2 regions of the Streptomyces sp. NPDC000134 genome follow, and region 1 is predicted to be linked to the other one. Evidence: riboswitches for the same ligand, from Rfam matches in the RefSeq annotation. Region 1 holds a riboswitch; the other holds the start of a gene.

Region 1 (10,442 bases):
GCTCCCAGGCAATTCGGCCCAGGGAACGACCCTGAACCGCCTTGCTCCCGGCGCCGGCAACCGCCGCTTCCTCGGCAGCACTCGGGGCCGCTTCCGCGGTCGGCTCGTGCAATGGTGCCGTCATCTGGCAGGGACCCCTCTCAACCGGCGGTAGCCGGCCCGCACTTGCCGCTGTAGCGGCGTGATCAGTCCGTCGTACACAGGGACGAACGTCCCTTGTTGCGGGAGTCTTCAACGCTTTGGCGATCAGTTGCCAGACTTGGCGGTGAATGGATGCGCAACCGTGATGCTGTTTGAGGATTTCCGTTATCCGGACAGTGGGTAACGGGGGCCGGACGCGGACGAGTTGGGACATCAGGGACAGAGGAGGCGCTTCCGGCCTCATCTACGCGCGAAGATCGGCTCCCCCGGACACCGGAACGGATCGTTCCACTCTCAGTACCGGTCGCCTGCCGGAGGGTAGCCGTACCCGGCGGCGGGAGCCTGGGCGGGGGCCGCGTGCGCCTCGCGGTCGTAGAACGGCCGGGCGTGGGCGCGCAGCCACATCGCGACCGGGTCGAGCGCGTCGGACATCGCCACGGTGGACACCGGCAGCCCGTCCGGCACCGCGCCGACCGAACTCTGCATCATCGCCCGCACCGCGGCGACGGACGGCGGGGTGGTGTCGTACACGTCCAGGCCGATGGCGAGGTAGGGCGCGCCGAGCGCCGGCTGCACCCAGGCGCGGCGCAGCGAGCGGACGGCCGGGGTGCGGTGGGCGTTCTGCGCGAGCAGGGCGTAGAACTGCGGGATCTCGATGGCCGGTTCGGACAGCCTGAGCGGTCCCGCGGGCTGGCGGTCCAGGCCGGTGGCGATCCGGCGCAGGTCGAGCCAGGGGATGCCGACGCCGCCGCCGGGGGCGTGCGGGTTGAGCCACAGGCCGTAGCGGTCGGGGTAGAGGGCGCGGGCCACCTCCAGGCCGTCGACCACCTCGTACGCGCGGTTCCAGCCGCTGGCGGACAGCTCCTGGGCGGAGGTGACACAGGGCGCGTACGCGTGCCCCTCGACCTCCATCGTCGCGTACTGGGCGTCGGGGGAGCCGGCCTGGCCGTGCCAGAGCAGCATCCAGACCTGGCCGGAGGCCGGGCTCGCGAGGGCGCGCAGCAGCGACTCGTAGGCGTCGTAGCGCCCGGGGGTCACCTGGCGCAGCATGTGCTCCACCTGCCCGGCTGCGGCGGTACCAGCGCTCACTTTGTATCGCCCCTCTGTACAACGCCTCGACCGAGTGAACCTAGCTTAAGGCCACCGGCGGTCAGGGGGGTCGTGCGTGTGCGTGCCGTGCGGGTGCGCGGGGACGGCGCTCAGACGTCCCTCGTGTAGAACGGGCGGACCCTTTCCCGCATCCAGTCGCAGACCGGGTCCTGGGCCGCCTCCAGGAGGACCAGGTTGACCGGCCAGGGGGGCGGGGCCGTGGTGAGGGCCCGGCCGAGGGCTTCGAGGGGGAGGGCGCGGGCGTCGCCCTCCCAGTGGGCGAGTTCGACGCCGACGAACATCACGGGGTCGGCGGTCTCGACGACGGCCAGGCAGCGGCGGGCGGTGCGGACCACGCCGAGGGCGGCGAACTCCGCGGCGGCGGCGGCGAGGAAGTCGACCGGGTCGTCCTGCCAGTCGGGCTCGGACAGGCGGACCCGGCCGCCGCTCGCGGGCCCGTCCAGCGGGGTCCGTCCGGCGCGGCACAGCTCGGCGACGGCGGGCGGCGGCAGGGGTATGCCGACCAGCCCGTCCGGGTTGACGGCGATGCCGACCTGCGGCGGCAGACCGCGGGCGAACTCCGCGGCGGGGGCGATGGCGTACCCCATGTGCGCGCCGACGACCTGCCGGAACTGCTCCTCGGAGCTGAACACCGGGACGTACGCCTGTCCCTCGATCTCCAGTGTGGGCAGGTCCAGGGGACCGCTGTGCGGGCCGCCGCCGCCGGGCAGCGGGACCCAGACGAAGCTGCGGCCGAGGACCTCGACGATCCGGCCGCCGGCGCCGGGCACGCCGAGGGAGGCGGACAGCACCTCCTCCAGCTCGTTGCCGGGCCAACCGCCGTGCGGGTGGGGATGCGCCTGCGCCGGGAAGTCCGCGGAGAAGCCCGCCGGGAAGTCCATCTGCCTACCGCCTGTGTGGAACCGCTGATGTGGCTGAAAAGGCTAACCCGTACGGCCGCGCCCGCGGCCGGTCAGCCCGTGAACCCGATCCGGTGCAGGGCGTCGGCCGCCGCCCGGTCGAGCAGGACCACGCGCACGCCGGCCGGCAGCGCGCCCCGCTCCACCGAGCGCAGCAGACGGGCGCCGGCCGCGCGGTGCCGCGAGAACGCGTACCCGGAGACGCCCCGGCCGCGCTCGCGCTGTCCCGCCAGGGCCTGCTCGGGGTCGACGTCGAGCAGCAGCAGGTGCAGGGTGCCGCCCCGGCGCCGCGCCTCGCGGGCCAGCCAGCGGCGGACCCACGCCTGGGTGCCGCAGTCGTGCACCACGACGCCCTCGCCGGAGCGCAGGGCGCGGCGCAGCCCGGCGTAGTGGGCGAGCCGGACGAGCGGGCGGTAGACCGCGTACGGCAGGAGGCGGGGCATCCGCGCGTCCCAGCGGTCGCGGGTGTCCTGGGAGTCCACGCGGCGGCCGCGCACGGTGCGCCGCATCAGCGTGGACTTGCCGCTGCCGGGCAGCCCGGTGACCACGGCGAGGTCGCGGGGGCCGAACAGCAGGGCGTGCGGACCGCGTCCGGACCGCTCGCGCAGGTCGCGGACGGTGGACGCGGGCAGCGGGGCGCGCGCCTCGCGGGCCGGGCCGACGGGCTGCTCGGGCAGCGCGAGACCCGTGGTGGCGGCGTACGCCGTGGTCCTGTTCACCGTGATCGTCCTCCCCTGGGGCGGTTCACGAGTTCCCATCCCCGTCGAGTGTAAAGAGAAGGTAATGCGGGGTGTCTCGAATTTTCGTGCGCTTACTGCCACAAGCCGGTTACAGATCACGGTCTGCCAGAGTCCGACCGGTCGTGCAATGATGTGCGCGCCAACTGCATACCGGCCGTTCGAACCCGCGCGGGAGAGTCCCCGGTCACCGACCGGGGCGCCGAAGGAGCAAGTCCCTCCCTTGAATCTCTCAGGCCCCGTCACCGCGCGGGCGAGGCACATCTGAAAAGCGGGCCGCCCCGGCGGCCCCACCCAAGGTGCAAGTCCTGACCGCCGCGCGGTCACGGCGAACCTCTCAGGTCCCGATGACAGATGGGGAGGACCTTCCTCGCCCTGCCGTCCTGTCCTGGGAGACGACCGACCGATGAGCAGTACCGAACCCCGCCGCACCGCGCTGGACGCCGTGCACCGCGCGCTCGGCGCGACCATGACCGACTTCGCCGGCTGGGACATGCCGCTGCGCTACGGCTCCGAGCGCGACGAGCACCAGGCCGTACGGACCACCGCCGGCCTCTTCGACCTGTCGCACATGGGCGAGATCGCGGTCACCGGCCCCGGCGCCGCCGCGCTGCTGGACCACGCGCTGGTCGGCGACATCGGCGGGGTGAAGCCCGGCCGCGCCCGCTACACCATGATCTGCCGCGAGGACGGCGGCATCCTCGACGACCTGATCGTCTACCGGCTCGCCGAGGCCGAGTACCTGGTGGTCGCCAACGCCGCCAACGCCCAGGTGGTGCTGGACGCCCTGACCGAGCGCGCCGCCGGCTTCGACGCCGAGGTCCGCGACGACCGGGACGCCTACGCGCTGCTCGCCGTGCAGGGCCCCGCCTCCCCCGGCATCCTCGCCTCGCTCACCGACGCCGACCTGGACGGGCTGAAGTACTACGCCGGTCTGCCCGGCACCGTCGCCGGCGTCTCCGCGCTGATCGCCCGGACCGGCTACACCGGCGAGGACGGCTTCGAGCTGTTCGTCGACCCCGCCGACGCCGGGAAGCTGTGGCAGGCGCTGACCGAGGCGGGCGCCTCGGCCGGGCTGGTCCCCTGCGGCCTGTCCTGCCGGGACACCCTCCGCCTGGAGGCGGGGATGCCGCTGTACGGGCACGAGCTGACCACCGCCCTGACGCCGTTCGACGCCGGGCTCGGCCGGGTGGTCAAGTTCGACAAGGAGGGCGGCTTCGTGGGCCGCGCGGCGCTCGCCGAGGCCGCCGCCCGCGCCGAGCGGAACCCCCCGCGCGTCCTGGTCGGCCTGATCGCCGAGGGCCGCCGGGTCCCGCGCGCCGGGTACGCGGTGGTGGCCGGCGGCGAGGTGATCGGCGAGGTCACCTCCGGCGCCCCCTCCCCCACCCTGGGCAGGCCGATCGCGATGGCGTACGTCGACGCGGCGCACGCGGCACCCGGGACGCCGGGGGTGGCCGTCGACATCCGGGGCACCCACGAGCCGTACGAGGTCGTCGCACTGCCGTTCTACCGGCGCCGGAAGTAGCCACCGCCCCCGGGCCCTCGCACGTGACCCTGGGCACATCCGCCCTGCTCACCAGCGGTCCCACCGGTCCCGCATGCACCAGCACACCCCCGCATACAGGAGAATTCAGGCCATGAGCAACCCCCAGCAGCTTCGTTACAGCAAGGAGCACGAGTGGCTGTCGACCGCCGAGGACGGCGTGTCGGCGGTCGGCATCACCGAGCACGCGGCCAACGCGCTCGGCGACGTCGTCTTCGTGCAGCTCCCGGAGGTCGGCGCGACCGTGACCGCGGGCGAGACCTGCGGCGAGCTGGAGTCGACCAAGTCCGTCTCCGACCTGTACTCCCCCGTCTCCGGTGAGGTCACCGAGGTCAACGAGGACGTCGTCGACGACCCGTCGCTGGTCAACTCGGCGCCCTTCGAGGGCGGCTGGCTGTTCAAGGTGCGGGTCGCGGACGAACCCGGCGACCTGCTCTCCGCCGACGAGTACACCGCCTTCTCGGCAGGCTGAGGAGCCCTTCGCGATGACCCTCCTGAACACGCCCCTGCACGAACTCGACCCCGACGTCGCCGCCGCCGTCGACGCCGAGCTGCACCGCCAGCAGTCCACCCTGGAGATGATCGCCTCCGAGAACTTCGCGCCGGCCGCGGTGATGGAGGCCCAGGGCTCGGTCCTGACCAACAAGTACGCCGAGGGCTACCCCGGCCGCCGGTACTACGGCGGCTGCGAGCACGTCGACGTGGTCGAGCAGATCGCCATCGACCGGGTGAAGGCCCTGTTCGGCGCCGAGCACGCCAACGTCCAGCCGCACTCCGGCGCCCAGGCCAACGCGGCGGCGATGTTCGCGCTGCTCAAGCCCGGCGACACGATCATGGGCCTGAACCTCGCCCACGGCGGGCACCTGACCCACGGCATGAAGATCAACTTCTCCGGCAAGCTCTACGACGTCGTCCCCTACCACGTCGGCGAGGACGGCCTGGTCGACCTGGCCGAGGTCGAGCGGCTCGCCAAGGAGAAGCGGCCGAAGCTGATCGTGGCCGGCTGGTCGGCGTACCCGAGGCAGCTCGACTTCGCCGCCTTCCGCCGGATCGCCGACGAGGTCGGCGCGTACCTGATGGTCGACATGGCGCACTTCGCCGGTCTGGTCGCGGCGGGCCTGCACCCCAACCCGGTGCCGCACGCGCACGTGGTCACCACCACGACCCACAAGACCCTCGGCGGCCCGCGCGGCGGTGTGATCCTCTCCACGGCCGGCCTCGCCAAGAAGATCAACTCGGCCGTCTTCCCCGGTCAGCAGGGCGGTCCCCTGGAACACGTGATCGCCGCCAAGGCGGTCGCCTTCAAGGTCGCCGCGAGCGAGGAGTTCAAGGAGCGCCAGCGCCGTACCCTGGAAGGCGCCCGCATCCTGGCCGAGCGCCTGGTGCGGGACGACGCGAAGGCGGCGGGCGTCTCCGTCCTGACCGGCGGCACCGACGTCCACCTGGTCCTGGTCGACCTGCGCGACTCCGCGCTGGACGGGCAGCAGGCCGAGGACCGCCTCCACGAGGTCGGCATCACGGTCAACCGCAACGCCGTCCCCGACGACCCGCGTCCGCCGATGGTGACCTCCGGTCTGCGCATCGGTACGCCGGCCCTGGCCACCCGCGGCTTCACCGCCGAGGACTTCGCCGAGGTCGCGGACGTGATCGCCGAGGCGCTCAAGCCGTCGTACGACGCGGCGGCCCTCAAGGCCCGGGTGACCGCCCTGGCGGACAGGCACCCGCTGTACCCCGGCCTGACCGCCAAGTAGGACGCACGGCAGTACGACGTAGGACGAACAGCAGTACGACCGGGGCGCCGGACCCCGCCACAAGCGGCCGGCGCCCCACCCCCTCCGCACCACCCCCGCTTTGAGGAGTCCCCGTGGCCATCTCGGTCTTCGACCTGTTCTCGATCGGCATCGGCCCGTCCAGCTCCCACACGGTCGGCCCGATGCGCGCGGCCCGCATGTTCGCCCGGCGGCTGCGCGGCGAGGGGCTGCTCGGCTCCGTCGCCTCGGTCCGGGCCGAGCTGTACGGCTCGCTCGGCGCGACCGGCCACGGCCACGGCACCCCCAAGGCGGTGCTGCTCGGCCTGGAGGGCGACTCCCCGCGCACGGTGGACGTGGAGACGGCCGAGGCGCGCGTGGAGTCGATCCGGGCCGAGGGCCGCCTCAGCCTGCTCGGCACCCACGAGATCCCCTTCGCCTACGACACCGACCTGGTCCTGCACCGCCGCGAGACCCTCCCCTACCACGCCAACGGCATGACCCTGTGGGCGTACGACGGCCAGGGCGCGGAGCTGCTCACCAAGACGTACTACTCGGTGGGCGGCGGATTCGTGGTCGACGAGGACGCGGTCGGCGCGGACCGCATCAAGCTCGACGACACGGTGCTGAAGTACCCCTTCCGCACCGGCGACGAGCTGCTGCGCCGCACCCGGGAGACCGGCCTGTCGATCTCCGCGCTGATGCTGGAGAACGAGCGGGCCTGGCGCACCGAGGAGGAGATCCGCGCGGGCCTGCTGGAGATCTGGGGGGTGATGCGGGCGTGCGTGGACCGCGGCCTGACCCGCGAGGGCATCCTGCCCGGCGGCCTGAAGGTCCGCCGCCGCGCCGCGAACACCGCGCGCAAGCTGCGCTCCGAGGGCGATCCCCAGGCCCTCGCGATGGAGTGGATCACCCTTTACGCGATGGCGGTGAACGAGGAGAACGCGGCCGGCGGCCGGGTCGTGACCGCCCCCACCAACGGCGCCGCGGGCATCATCCCCGCCGTCCTGCACTACTACCGCAACTTCGTCCCCGGCGCCGACGAGGAGGGCGTGGTCCGCTTCCTCCTCGCGGCCGGCGCCATCGGCATGCTGTTCAAGGAGAACGCCTCCATCTCCGGCGCCGAGGTCGGCTGCCAGGGCGAGGTCGGCTCCGCCTGCTCGATGGCGGCGGGCGCGCTGGCCGAGGTCCTCGGCGGCTCCCCGGAACAGGTGGAGAACGCCGCCGAGATCGGCATGGAGCACAACCTCGGCCTCACCTGCGACCCCGTCGGCGGCCTCGTCCAGATCCCCTGCATCGAACGCAACGGCATGGCCGCGGTCAAGGCCGTCACCGCCGCCCGCATGGCGATGCGCGGCGACGGCTCCCACAAGGTCTCCCTGGACAAGGTCATCAAGACCATGAAGGAGACCGGCGCCGACATGTCGGTCAAGTACAAGGAAACGGCCCGGGGCGGGCTGGCGGTCAACATCATCGAGTGCTGAGCTCGCGTCTACTGAGCGGTGGCCCCGCAGCGCGGTCGCGCTCGTACTTTCGTATGCCTCACCGGCCCTGCGAAACACGCAGGATACTCAGCACGCACAACAGCTCTCTGCTTCAACTCCGTTTCAGTCAAGTTCAGAAGACCTCGACCTTCTGCTTGTGTGCCGCATACGCCGCCTTGTAAAGTATTCATCCGCCCTTTCCGTACGCCGACCACACCCTCAGGCAAAGGGTGACATATGCATACCGGGCTCCAGTGCACCGACTCCGACTTCTGCCATGAAATCGCGGGCGCCGATGACACCACATTTACATCGGTCTACGAAGGGAACCCGCCTGGTCGCATCATTTCGAGCCATGCACATTTTCGCCTCATCGCAGATGTCTCCCCCCTCTGCGTCGGCCATCTCTTGCTTCTGCCGATGGCTCACTATCTCAGTTTCGCGGACCTGGTCGACAGCCATCATGAGGAACTGGACGCGATACTGCACATCGTAGAACCGCTGTACTGCGAGACGTTCGGGCGACTCACCGTTCTCGAACACGGATCTTCCAAGGGAATGCGGTCCAGCGCTTGTATCTCACACGCGCATTGGCACCTGCTCCCCGTCGACGGACATGCCGTCGACGCTGCCATCACCGCCGACTCCCTGCATGCGGCGACATTTACCGATCTCAAACAGATCAATGCCTTCAGCGGCACTCCGTACTACCTGTGCGGTCATGAAGGAAGCTACCGCATGTACGACGGCCGAAACCCCATCCGCAGCCAGTACCTTCGCTCCGTCGCCGGCCGAATACTGGGAATCCCCACCCCTCTCTGGGACTACGCGTTGCTCATACGGAAGGAATTGCTGCGCGAGACGATGACCCGCACTCGCGACTGGAAAAACGCGCTGGACAACCCGGAGAATCGACCACCGGAACCTGAGCAGAGGTAAAGGGCGGCGCATGCCCCGTCATTCCGTCTCCATCGACGGCCCTACCGCCAGCGGCAAGAGCACGCTGGCCACAGGCTTGGCCGAGCGCCTCGGCCTGGCTTTTCTCGACACCGGCCTGACCTACCGTGCTGTCGGCTATTCGGTGTCCCGAGATCCCGGGCATCCCCTGCGAGGACGACTGGGTTCCGCCCTGAGGCACCACCCCGTGGTGTACGACGGCTCGGGGAAGGTGACGCAGAAGCACACCGTTTCCCTGGAGGGGGAAGACATCACCGAAGAGCTGTGGAACCCCTTGCTGGAGCCACATCTCAAGACCGTCGCCCGGGACGCCGCCTGGCGGCAGGAGATCCTCCGGCTGCATCGACGCATCATCGACGAGTGCGGTGACATCGTCGTCGTCGGCAGGGATGCGGCGATGACGCTGCTTCCTGCGGCGGAACTGAATATCTACCTGACCGCCGGGCTGGCGATCCGCAGAGAACGCCGCCGCGCACAGTACCGGGACCGGAAAGACCGGTCCATCGCCGTGGGCCCGCCCACCGACCTCGACGTCGAGAACCGCGCCGCCGTACGGGCACTGCCGAGATCGCTGGAACTGGACTCGACACATCTGCCGGCCTCGGCGGTGCTGACCTGCGTCCTGCGTCGGCTGGGACATCCCGTAGCGCCGATCGACGAATCCGCCGTTCTCGCCGGTGCGCCTCCCAAGGACAGGACACCGTAAACCGTGACCGACCAAGAAGAGCAGTTCTCCGACGAGCCCAGCCGCGTACGGCAGTTGGTGAGTGAGTTCCTGAGCAGCCAATCGGAGACCGACCTGGAAGTGGACGGGCTGGATGTGAAGCTGAGCCTGGGGGCCGACGCCAAGGATGACTGCGCGGTGTATGACATCGGGGCTCCGCTCAGTTTGGTTGCCGGTTCCGACTACATCCGCGGGCCGAAGTTCATCCTGTACGAGATGGGCCTGCTGTCGGACTTCGACATCGGCTATTACCTGGTCGCGGCCAACGTCAGTGACGTCGCCGCCATGGGTGCGACACCCATCGGTGTACTCAGCGTCATCCGCTACCCGCACGAGCTGAACGATGCGGGGTTCCGGCAGATCATGGCCGGAATCCACCAGGCGTGCACGGATTTCGGCACCCTGAACGTGGGCGGGGACATCGGGAACGCCGAGCGTCTGATCCTTTCCGGAACGGCGCTGGGTGTCTGCCGACCCGGGAAGGTGCTGAAGCGTTCCGGTGCGCGTCCCGGCGATCTGCTGTGCGTCACGGGGCCGTGCGGCCTGCTCGGTGCCGCTGTCGCCTACTTCCCCAGGCGCCATACTTTTCCGAGGACGCTGCCCGCGGATGCCGAACAACGATTACTGCATGGTTGGAAACGGCCCAGGGCCCGGGTCGCCGAGGGCCGGCTGCTGGCCCGAAAACCGTATGCCACGGCATGCCAGGACACCTCGGACGGGCTGAAAGCCACCATCGAGCAGATCATGCAGGCCAGTGGCGTAGGAATGCGGGTGACGGAGAAGGACGTTCCCGTGGACCCCGCGGTTCACCTGGTGGCCGAACTGATGCAGGCGGAACCGTTGGCGCTGGCCATGAGCGCCTCGTCCGATTTCCAGTTGGCATTCACCGTCGCTCCGGAAGATGTGTCGTCGTGCCGGGAGGAGTTCAGCGCCCTCGGGCTGGACTTCTCTGTCATCGGCGAAGTGACCGACGGTGACGCGGCGGAACTCGTGAGCGACGGCGTGAGCCGGCCGCTTCCAGGTGTCGCTTGGAAACATCAGAAAACCGACATCAGTCTGCTGGCGGCGAGGTCACCGGGCTCCCAGGGATGAGAAAGCT
Region 2 (10,442 bases), on a different contig from region 1:
CCGTCCACACCGCGCCCACCTGGGCCCGGGTGGTGGTCTCGTCGCAGGCCGCGGAGACGTGGTCGGCGTCGACCAGGCGCAGGTTCACCCCGTTCCGCCGGGCGGCGGCGACGACCTCGGCGGCGCGTCCGGGCACCCGGGCGGTGACGGTGTCGAAGTAGGCGCCGTGGACCACCTCGACGCCGCCCGCGGTGAGGCCGGCGGCGAGGATCGACGCGTAGCGGTGGGTGCGGCGGGCGATGCCGCGCAGGCCGTCCATCCCGTGGTAGACGGCGTACATCCCGGCCATCACGGCCAGCAGCACCTGCGCGGTGCAGATGTTGCTGGTGGCCTTCTCCCGGCGGATGTGCTGCTCACGGGTCTGCAGGGCGAGCCGGTAGGCCCGGTTGCCGTCCGCGTCCACGGAGACGCCGACCAGCCGTCCGGGCAGGCTGCGGGCCATCTTCTCCTGGACGGCCAGGTAACCGGCGTGCGGTCCGCCGAAGCCCATCGGCACCCCGAACCGCTGGGTGGTGCCCACCGCGATGTCGGCGCCCAGCTCGCCGGGCGACTTCAGCAGCGTCAGCGCCAGCAGGTCGGCGGCGACGGTGACCAGCGCGCCCAGCTCGTGCGCCCGGTCGATGACGGGCTTGATGTCGCGTACGGCTCCGGAGGCGCCCGGGTACTGGATGAGGACGCCGTTGATCTCCCGCTCGGCGACCTCGGCCGGGATGCCGTCGCCGAGGTCGGCGACGACGACCTCGACACCGGTCGGTTCGGCGCGGGTCCGGATCACGGCGATGGTCTGCGGCAGCGCGTCGGCGTCGACCAGGAACAGCCCCTTCTTGTTCCTGCCCAGCCGCCGGGACAGCGCCATCGCCTCGGCGGCGGCGGTGCCCTCGTCGAGCAGCGAGGCGCCGGAGGTCGGCAGGCCGGTGAGGTCGGCGACCATGGTCTGGAAGTTCAGCAGCGCCTCCAGGCGGCCCTGCGAGATCTCCGGCTGGTACGGCGTGTAGGCCGTGTACCAGGCCGGGTTCTCCATCACGTTGCGCAGGATCACGGGCGGCGTGAAGGTGCCGTAGTACCCGAGCCCGATCATCGAGTCGAGCACCTGGTTGCGGTCGGCCAGCGAGCGCAGCTCGGCCAGTACCTCGGCCTCGGAGCGGGCGCCCGGCAGGTCCAGCGCCTCGGCGCTGCGGATGGCCTCCGGCACGGCGGCGGCCGTCAGCTCGTCGAGCGACCCGTAGCCGACCTGCGCGAGCATCTTGGCCTGGGCCCCGTGGTCGGGGCCGATGTGGCGCTGCTCGAACGGTATGCCCTGTTCGAGTTCGGTGAGCGGGATGCGAGGGGCGGTCATTGCGGAGGCCTCCTGGTCTGACGCGACCTGCGAGGGGCACCACGGCACGGGTGCCCGGACGGCCTCCCCCTCTGTCATCTGCACCTGAGAGCTTCACCGGGCCGCCCGAGGGCTGCCGGCTTTCACCGTCGGTGAGAGCGGAAGCCGTCGACACCCGCTCTGCTTTCCAGAGTGACCTCGTCCGTGCGGTACGTGGGCCTGAGAGATTCCGGGGAGGATTTGCTCCTTCGGCGCCTCCGATACAGCCTGGAGGACTCTCCCGCACGGGGTCAGCAGCCGTGTGCCAGCCTACCAGCGCGGTCAACGACCGCTCGTTCGAGTGGCCGTCCTCCGGATTCTGCTCTTTTGTAGTGCTTACGGATGATTCACCGGATGGTTTGCGACCACGTGGAGGGCCCGTGCGTACCGACATCGATCCGCGCAACCTGATCGGCCGCAAGGCGTTCGACCGCAACGGCACCCGGATCGGCACCGTCGACGAGGTCTATCTCGACGACGCCACCGGGGTGCCCGAGTGGGCGGCGATACGCACCGGGCTGTTCAGCCGGGACGCGTTCGTGCCGCTGGAGCCCAGCGAACTCGTGGACGGCGCCCTGCGCGTCCCCTTCGACCGCTCCCTGATCAGGGAGGCCCCGGACTTCGGCGTCGGCCGCCACCTCTCCCCCGAGCAGGAACTCCAGCTCTACCACCACTACGGCCTGGACATCGCCGCCCCGCCCGACCTCCCCGACCGCACCTTCGGCACCCTGGCAGGCCAGGAAGACCCGGCCTGACCACGTCACCCCCCTGTTGCTTCCGTCCTCCCGCTCGACCCGCCCCCTCCGCCGCTCTCAGTGCCTCCGCCCCGAGGCCCCGGCCTCCGGCGCGTCCGACGCGGGCGCCGCCTCCGTGCCGTCCGGCGCCGGCCCCTCGCCCGGTCTTCGCTCCACCAAGGGCAACGGCTCCGCCGGTTCCAGCCCCGGGTCGTCGACCCGGAACGTCCGTACCCGCCCCGGCGGCGACCCGGGCGTCTCGAAGCGCACGGTGACCCGCCCGAGGCCGCTGCCCTGGACCCACCCGTGCCCGTACTCGGCGTGGCGGACGTCGTGCCCCGACGGCCAGCGCCGCTCGGCGGACGGCTGCTCGCCCTCGGCGGGCGGGCCCTCCGCCGCCGCACCTCCGGCCCGCTCCGCCCCTTCCGCCACCGCCTCCCCCGCGTCGGCCGCCGCCCGCTCCCCGGCCGCCTGCGCGAACAGGTCCTCCTGCGTGTAGTCGGCCAGCCCGGTGACACCCACGCCGAGCAGCCGTACGCCGCCGGTGGTGTCCACCGAGTCCAGCAGCCGCGCCGCCGCCTCCCCGACCACCGCGGGGTCGTCCGTGGGCCCGCGCAGCGTCTCGGACCGGGTCAGCGTGGAGAAGTCGTACCGCCGCACCTTGAGCACGATGGTCCGCCCCGACAGCCCGGCCTGCCGCAGTCGCCGCACACACCGGTCGGCGAGCCGCCGCACCTCCAGCCCGACCCGCACCCGGTCGTGGATGTCCACGTCGTAGGTGTCCTCCACCGACACCGACTTGGTCTCCCGCTCGGCCACCACGGGCCGCTCGTCGCGCGCCAGCGCCATCGCGTACAGCGCGTGCCCGTGCGCCTTGCCCAGCAGCCGGACCAGCTCGTCCTCCCCCGCCTCGGCCAGCTCCCCCACCGTGGTGATCCCGGCCCGCCGCAGATGGTCACCGGTGGCCGGCCCGACCCCGGGCAGCGTCCGCACGGACATCGGCGCGAGCAGCGCCCGCTCGGTCCCCGGCTCGATCAGCACCAGCCCGTCCGGCTTGGCCTGCTCGGAGGCGATCTTGGCGAGCATCTTGGACGCGGCGAGCCCGACGGACCCCGTGAGCCCGGTGACCGCCCGGATGTCCGCCCGCAGCCTCACCCCGGCCAGTTGCGCCGACTGGGCGTCCCAGGCGACCCCGCCGGCCTCCAGGTCCACGAACGCCTCGTCCAGGCTCAGCGGCTCCACCAGCGGCGACAGCGCCCGCAGCAGCCGCATCACCTGCTCGCTGATCGACCGGTAGAGCTGGAAGCGCGGCACGAGATACGCGGCGTTCGGCGCGAGCCTGCGGGCCTGCGCCATGGGCATCGCCGAGTGCACGCCGAAGACCCGCGCCTCGTACGAGGCCGTGGCGACGACCCCGCGGGGACCGAGGCCGCCGACCACGACGGCCTTCCCGCGCAGGCTCGGCTTGGACGCCTGCTCCACCGAGGCGAAGAAGGCATCCATGTCGAGGTGCAGGATCGTGGGCGCGGTTCTCACATCTCCGATGCTGCCTCACGCCACTGACAACGCGCCGCCCGGCCGCCGGTGTCCCGGCGTGTTCAGACCGCCCGGTTGCGCCGCCGCGCCAGTTCGTCGGCCGGATTGTGCCCGACCAGGGTCTCACCGGTGTCGATCCGCTCGCCGTGCAGTTGCGACAGCGCGCTCTCCACGTCCCGCCACACCACCCCGACGGCGATCCCGAAGATCCCCTGACCGCCCTGGAGCAGGGCGTGCACCTCGTCGGGCGACGTGCACTCGTAGACCGTGGCGCCGTCGCTCATCAGCGTCATCCGCTCCAGGTCGCGGAAACCGCTCTCCCTGAGGTGCCGCACGGCACTGCGGATGTTCTGCAGCGACACGCCCGTGTCGAGGAACCGTTTCACGATCTTGAGGACCACGACGTCGCGGAAGCTGTAGAGCCGCTGCGTCCCGGACCCGTGGGCCGGCCGCACGCTGGGCTCGACGAGCCCGGTACGGGCCCAGTAGTCCAGTTGCCGGTAGGTGATCCCGGCGGCCGCACAGGCCGTCGGCCCCCGGTAGCCGATCTGCTCGGTCGTCATGGACGCCGCCCCTCCGCCGCTGGGCACGGCCGCCGGTCGCTGCGGAACGTGATCGGCCGCGCTGCCGGGAAGCCGGTACGGACCGCCCGCCCCGAGACTGCGCCCGGGGGCACCCCCGACCGTACCGTCGCCGCTGCTTCTCACGCCGACCTCCGTCCTTGACCTGCCTCCTCGACGGTAGGCAGTCACCAAGGGTGCGTCAACGATCGCCACACTCGGCACGCCGAGTGATAATCACCCTACGAGTGGTTTACCGTGCCCAACCGCGGGGAAAGGCTAGCCGAATGCCGTCGGCGAAGGCCGTCAGCCGTCACTGGTTGCTGGTGCCGAAGTCCTCCGGCGAGATCTGGTCGAGGAACTCGCGGAACTTCTCCACCTCGTCCTCCTGCTCGTCCGGGATCGCGATGCCGGCGTCGTCGAGCACCGTGTCACTGCCGTAGATCGGCGTCCCGGTGCGCAGCGCCAGCGCTATGGCGTCGGACGGGCGGGCGCTGACCTCCACCCCGCTGGCGAAGACCAGCTCGGCGTAGAAGACCCCTTCACGCAGGTCCGTGATGCGCACTTCGGTGAGCTCCTGGCCGACGGCTTCCAGCACGTCCTTGAACAGGTCATGGGTCAGCGGCCGTGCCGGAGCCATGCCCTGCTGGGCGAAGGCGATGGCCGTCGCCTCCCCCGGTCCGATCCAGATGGGAAGGTAACGGTCGCCTCCCACCTCACGCAGCAGCACGATCGGTTGGTTGGAGGGCATCTCGACCCGGACACCTACGACATCGAGCTCGTTCACACAGCAACCCTAGGCCGTGCCCGGGACGTTTGGGTAGTCGGGCCGGGAACGGGTGACCGATCCGGACCCCTCGGTACCGCCGATTCAGGGCAGCCGTACCCCGAGCGCGCTCTGCACCAGCGCCGCGTGCAGCTTCACCGCGAGCCCCGCCAGCTCCTTGGTACGGGCCTCCGCGTGCGCCCTGGTCTGCGGGTTCCGGTGACGCCTGAGCGGGGCGACCACCTGGTCCACCAGCCCGGCCTCCCGGTCCGCCGCCGCCTTCATCACCCTCAGGTGCCGTGGCTCGATCCCGAACCGCCCCAGTTCCACCACGAGCGAGGCGACGGTCACCGCCTCCGCGTCGTAGGCCCCGTCCGGCAGCGGGGCGATCAGCCCGTACGACTCCCACTCGTCGAGCTGCGGCTCCTCTATCCCGGCCGCGGCGAGCAGCTCCTGCCGTCCGATCCGGGCCGCCGTCGGCGTCTCGGGGGGCTCGGGGGCGGCCTCGCCGTCCCGCGCCCGGCCGAGCGACGGCAGGCTCACCGCCTCCCCGCGTTCCATGGCGTCCAGGTGCTCGCGGATCACCTTCAGCGGCAGATAGTGGTCCCGCTGCATCCGCAGGACGTGCCCGAGCCGCTCGACGTCGTGGGCGCTGAACTTGCGGTACCCGGCCGGGGTCCGCCGCGGGTCGACCAGCCCCTCCGACTCCAGGAACCGGATCTTGGAGATGGTGATGTCGGGAAACTCGTCACGCAGCACGTTCAGCACCGTGCCGATGCTCATCAGTCCACTGTCCGCGGCGGCGGCGCCGGGGACGGCACCGCCGCTCGGTGTTTGAAGCATGGACCTTCCCTGGGGTCTGTCTCCCCGGACCGCGGTCGGGGGGAGGGTCAGTAGCCCCGCTGGCTCGCGTAGAAGACCAGCCGGTACTTGCCGATCTGCACCTCGTCACCGTTGGACAGGGCGACCTGGTCGATGCGCTCGCGGTTGACGTACGTACCGTTCAGGCTGCCCACGTCGGCCACCGTGAACGATCCGTCCGGCTGCCGGCGGAACTCCACGTGCCGGCGGGAGACCGTCACGTCGTCCAGGAAGATGTCGCTCTGCGGGTGCCGCCCCGCCGTGGTCAGCTCGCCGTCCAGCAGGAAGCGGCTGCCCGAGTTCGGCCCCCGGCGCACGACCAGCAGGGCGGACCCCAGCGGCAGCGCGTCCACCGCGGCCTGCGCCTCCGGCGAGAGCGTCGGCATCGGCGTCTGCCCGGTGGCCTCGGCGTCGTACGCCTCCAGTCCCGAGATCGAGATGGTGGACGTCGTCTCGGAGGCACGCTCCGGGGCCGCCCCGGGCCGCAGCGGCGCGCCGCAGTTGGAGCAGAAGCGGCTGTTCTCCGCGTTGCGGTTACCGCACCTCGTACACACCAGGGCCGACATGGACGGATCCTCCTGCGGCGGCTGCCCCGCCGGGGCGTTGGACGCGTACGGACCGGGAGCAAACCCTCCACCCGTACTTGAGGTCGACGGTTGCCCGAAACCTATGCCGCCGGACTGCGCAGGGTCAACAGACGGCGCGCCCTGACCACCCACCTGGTCGCGGAAGAGCGGCCGCCGGCCCTCCGCGTCGGGCTGCGCGCGGTGGCGAGCGGTCGCGTTCTCGCCGCCCTCTCGCGCGCTCTTGCCGAACAACTTCGCAAACAACTTCACGGGCGATTCCCCTTGACCGAAACAGACCCGCCCGTGGGGCAGGACGAACCCTGACTGACCGTACTGACCGACCCGGACACCTTCACAACGTCCGTCGCCGCCAGACAGTTTCCACCACGCACCACCCATTCGGTGCGCCGACCCCCCGCAAGCTCATGCCCTCGTCGGACGGCCCCCATGCGCCCCCGGTTCACCGGGATGACGACCGAGCGTAGTCAGGCCGCTCCGCCGCTCGCAAGGCGTCTACGACGATCTTGCTCGACCGCTCGACCGTGACGGTGGCCAGCTCCTTCTCCAGAGTCTGCACCACGCCTCCCGGGATGTTGAGCGCCGGTTCGAGATCCTGCGGCTTGCCGATGACCTTGAAACGATACGGCGCGGTGATCTTGTTCCCGTCGACGCTCACGGTGTCGCCGGAGTCCGTCAGGAACGTGCCCGCGACCACGCGCACGCCGTTGACCTGGATCGCCTCCGCGCCGGCCGCGCGCAGTTCCTGGACGGCGTCGAGCAGCATGTCCGCCTCGACCCTTCCCTTCGTGTCCTGGACCGTCATCGTGATGCCGGGCCCCTGCGCGGCCACCGTGCCCGCCAGGATGCCGAGTTGCCGTTCCTTCTCGACGGTCTGCTTGCGGGCCTCCTCGGCCTGGTCGGAGCTGTTCTCCAGCTCGTCGCGCTGCTTCTCCAGACCCTGTTTCTCGTCCTCAAGACGTTGCGTACGGTCATCGAGTTCATCGAGGATACGAACAAGATCTTCCTGGCGCGCGCCGCGCAGCGCGCTGTCCCCGTCGCTGTTGGACGCCACCTGGACGGCCAGCCCGAAGCCGAGTCCGAACAGCAGCAGGGCGACGATCAGTTGGGCCCGGGTGACGCGCGGCGGCCACACTCCCTTCACCAGCCGCTGCCGTCCGGTCAGCCCGGCCGGTCTCCGTTCCCCCGGCGTCTCCTGGGCCCCGCCCGGCGGCGCGGTCACCTCTGCGGGCAGCTCCGCGCGGAACCTGTGTCCGGTCGTCTTCCCGTGGTCGCTCATCGGCCTCACGCCCGGAAGACGTGCCGGCGGATCGCCGCGGCGTTGGAGAAGATCCGGATGCCGAGGACGACCACGACACCGGTGGACAACTGGGCGCCGACGCCCAACTTGTCGCCCAGGAACACGATCAGCGCGGCGACGACCACGTTCGACAGGAACGACACCACGAACACCTTGTCGTCGAAGATGCCGTCGAGCATGGCCCGCAGTCCGCCGAAGACGGCGTCCAGCGCCGCCACCACGGCGATCGGCAGATACGGCTCGACGGCCGCCGGAACCTCCGGCCGGACCAACAGTCCCGCCACGACTCCCACGACGAGGCCCAGTACGGCGATCACGATGTGCCCTTCTCGGTTTTCGGTTGTGCGGTACGTACGATCACACTCGGTGCGGCCGGCAGCCGGAGGTCGTCCTCGACGGAGATGCCGGTCCGGATGCCGTAGTTCTCCTGCAGGGCGTGCAGGTACAGCCCGTCGGCGCTGTCCTGGAACCGCCTGCTGAGCCCCTGCCCGTCCCCCACCGCGAGCACGGTGTACGGCGGCACCAGCGGCCTGTTGTCGACCAGTATCGCGTCACCGGCGGCCCTGATCGCGGAGAGTGCGGTGAGCCGCTGCCCGTTGACGGAGATCGCCTCGGCGCCGGAGGCCCACAGTCCGTTGACGACGCGCTGCATGTCCCGGTCGCGCACCCGGCCGGTGTCGGAGAACCCCGAGGTGCCGCGCGGCTCGCCGTCGCCACCCGCGGCGACGTCCTTGGCGTCGTTCACCGACAGCCGCACCCCGGGCCCGTGCACGGCGACGGCCCCCGACAGGATGCCCATGAGATCGCCCCGGCCGCCGTCGCCGCTGTGCCGCAGGGCCTCGCGCTGGCGGGCGCCGACGTCCTCGCGGAGTTCGTCGACGTCGTCCTCCAGGTCGTCGGCGGCCTCGGTCTCCTGGTCGATGCGGTCGATCAGTTCCCCGCGCTCCTTGGCGACGACGGGGGCCGCGACCCGGGCCTGGGCGGCGCCGACGGTCACCACGAGCGCGGCGAGCACCAGCCCGAGGGCCAGGCCGAGCTTGGCCTTGAGGGTCCTGGGCAGGCCCCCGGCACCCTCGGCCTTCTTCCGCGCCGCGGCCTCGGCGTATCCGTCATCGAGGCTGTGGTCCATCACGTTGGTGATCAACGACATGGACGCGTCCGGGCGCGGGGGCCGCGTGGGTGTGCTCCGAACAGGGGGTTGCTGCGGCATGCCGCACATCGTCGCACGTCGCCGCCGCCGACTCCGAACGGCCCCACCGGCGTGCCGGACAGGCCCCCTTGGGGACACTTGTCCGGCACGCCGCGCGTAGGTGTGTTCTACCGGCCGGCGCTGTCCACGACCGCCGACCACTCGTCCAGCAGGGCCTGCGCGGAGGCGTCGTCGGGGCCCTCCGCCCACAGGTGGGTGACCGCCTCGGCCGGGTCCGGCAGGACCATCACCCAGCGTCCGTCGCTCTCCACCACCCGTACGCCGTCGGTGGTGTCCACGGAGCGGTCTCCCGCCTCCTCGACGACCCGGCGCATCACCAGGCCCTTGACGGCCCACGGGGTGGCCAGATCGCGCTTGAGGACGTGCGCCTTCGGAATCCGCGCGTCGATCTGGCTGAGAGTGAGCTGCGTCCGCGCCACCAGTCCGATCAGCCGTACGAACGCCGCCGTGCCGTCGTACACGCTGCTGAACTCGGGGACGATGAACCCGCCCTTGCCGTCACCGCCGAAGATCGTCCCTTCCTCGCCGCCGACCCGGGTGAGGTCGTCGGGAGAGGTGGTCGTCCACTCGACCTGGGTGCCGTGGTACGCCGCCACCTGCTCGGCGATCCGCGTGGTGGTCACCGGCAGCGCGACCCGGCCGCTGCGCCGCTCGGCGGCGATCAGGTCCAGCATCACCAGCAGCGCCCGGTCGTCCTCGATGATCCGGCCCTTCTCGTCGACGAGCGACAGCCGCTCACCGACCGGGTCGAACCGCACGCCGAACGCGGCCCTGGACGATGCCACGATCTCACCGAGCCGGACCAGTCCCGACCGGCGCATGTCCGCCGACTCGGTCGGCCGGGACTCGTCGAGCCCGGGGTTCACGGTCAGCGAGTCCACGCCCAGCTTGCCCAGCAGGCTGGGCAGCACGAGCCCGGCGCTGCCGTTGGACGCGTCCACGACGACCTTGAGACCCGACTCCGCGATCCCGGTCGTGTCGACGTTCCGCAGCAGCGACCCGGTGTACGAGTCGTACACGCTGGACGGGAAGTGCAGGTCACCGATCTCGCCGGGGAAGGCCCGCCGGTACTCCTGCCGCGCGAAGACGCGGTCCAGCTTGCGCTGGCTGCCCTGTGAAAGGTCCGCGCCCTGGCTGTCGAAGAACATGATGTCCACGGAGTCCGGGACGCCCGGAGTGGTCCGGATCATGATGCCGCCGGCGCTGCCCCGCGCGGTCTGCTGCCGCGCCACGGGCAGCGGTACGTTCTCCAGGTCCCGTACGTCGATGGCGCTGGCCTGCAGCGCCGAGATGACCGCCCGCTTCAGCGCGCGGGCGCCACGGGAGTGGTCACGGGCCGTGGTGACCGTGGAGCCCTTCTTGAGCGTGGTCGCGTAGGCACCGGCGAGGCGTACGGCGAGTTCCGGCGTGATCTCGACGTTGAGGATGCCGGACACGCCTCTGGCACCGAACAGGTGCGCCTGGCCGCGGGACTCCCAGATGACCGAGGTGTTGACGAAGGCGCCGGCCTCGACCGTCTTGAACGGGTAGACCCGCA

The links. A riboswitch is a leader RNA that binds a small molecule or an ion and turns the genes downstream of it on or off. The one in region 1 is predicted to bind glycine.
Region 2: another riboswitch for glycine. It lies ahead of gcvP (aminomethyl-transferring glycine dehydrogenase); the one in region 1 lies ahead of gcvT (glycine cleavage system aminomethyltransferase GcvT).

The regions. Positions count from the first base shown of each region.
Region 1 is NZ_JBIAZN010000013.1:25,790-36,231, reverse strand. Features, by position in the region: gene ACFY32_RS20545 (ABC transporter permease) at 1-124, opposite strand, end outside; gene ACFY32_RS20540 (enhanced serine sensitivity protein SseB C-terminal domain-containing protein) at 436-1,191, opposite strand; gene ACFY32_RS20535 (enhanced serine sensitivity protein SseB) at 1,341-2,132, opposite strand; gene ACFY32_RS20530 (AAA family ATPase) at 2,204-2,869, opposite strand; glycine riboswitch at 3,050-3,145, shown strand; gene gcvT (glycine cleavage system aminomethyltransferase GcvT) at 3,294-4,412, shown strand; gene gcvH (glycine cleavage system protein GcvH) at 4,525-4,902, shown strand; gene glyA (serine hydroxymethyltransferase) at 4,916-6,181, shown strand; gene ACFY32_RS20510 (L-serine ammonia-lyase) at 6,295-7,662, shown strand; gene ACFY32_RS20505 (hypothetical protein) at 7,900-8,601, shown strand; gene ACFY32_RS20500 ((d)CMP kinase) at 8,612-9,325, shown strand; gene thiL (thiamine-phosphate kinase) at 9,329-10,435, shown strand; gene ACFY32_RS20490 (hypothetical protein) at 10,432-10,442, shown strand, end outside.
Region 2 is NZ_JBIAZN010000008.1:2,072-12,513, reverse strand. Features, by position in the region: gene gcvP (aminomethyl-transferring glycine dehydrogenase) at 1-1,336, opposite strand, end outside; glycine riboswitch at 1,513-1,608, opposite strand; gene ACFY32_RS13460 (PRC-barrel domain-containing protein) at 1,735-2,109, shown strand; gene ACFY32_RS13455 (DNA polymerase IV) at 2,167-3,624, opposite strand; gene ACFY32_RS13450 (MerR family transcriptional regulator) at 3,687-4,331, opposite strand; gene ACFY32_RS13445 (bifunctional nuclease family protein) at 4,498-4,971, opposite strand; gene ACFY32_RS13440 (MerR family transcriptional regulator) at 5,056-5,793, opposite strand; gene ACFY32_RS13435 (FHA domain-containing protein) at 5,841-6,776, opposite strand; gene ACFY32_RS13430 (DUF881 domain-containing protein) at 6,838-7,674, opposite strand; gene ACFY32_RS13425 (small basic family protein) at 7,680-8,012, opposite strand; gene ACFY32_RS13420 (DUF881 domain-containing protein) at 8,009-8,845, opposite strand; gene ACFY32_RS13415 (mannose-1-phosphate guanyltransferase) at 9,013-10,442, opposite strand, start outside.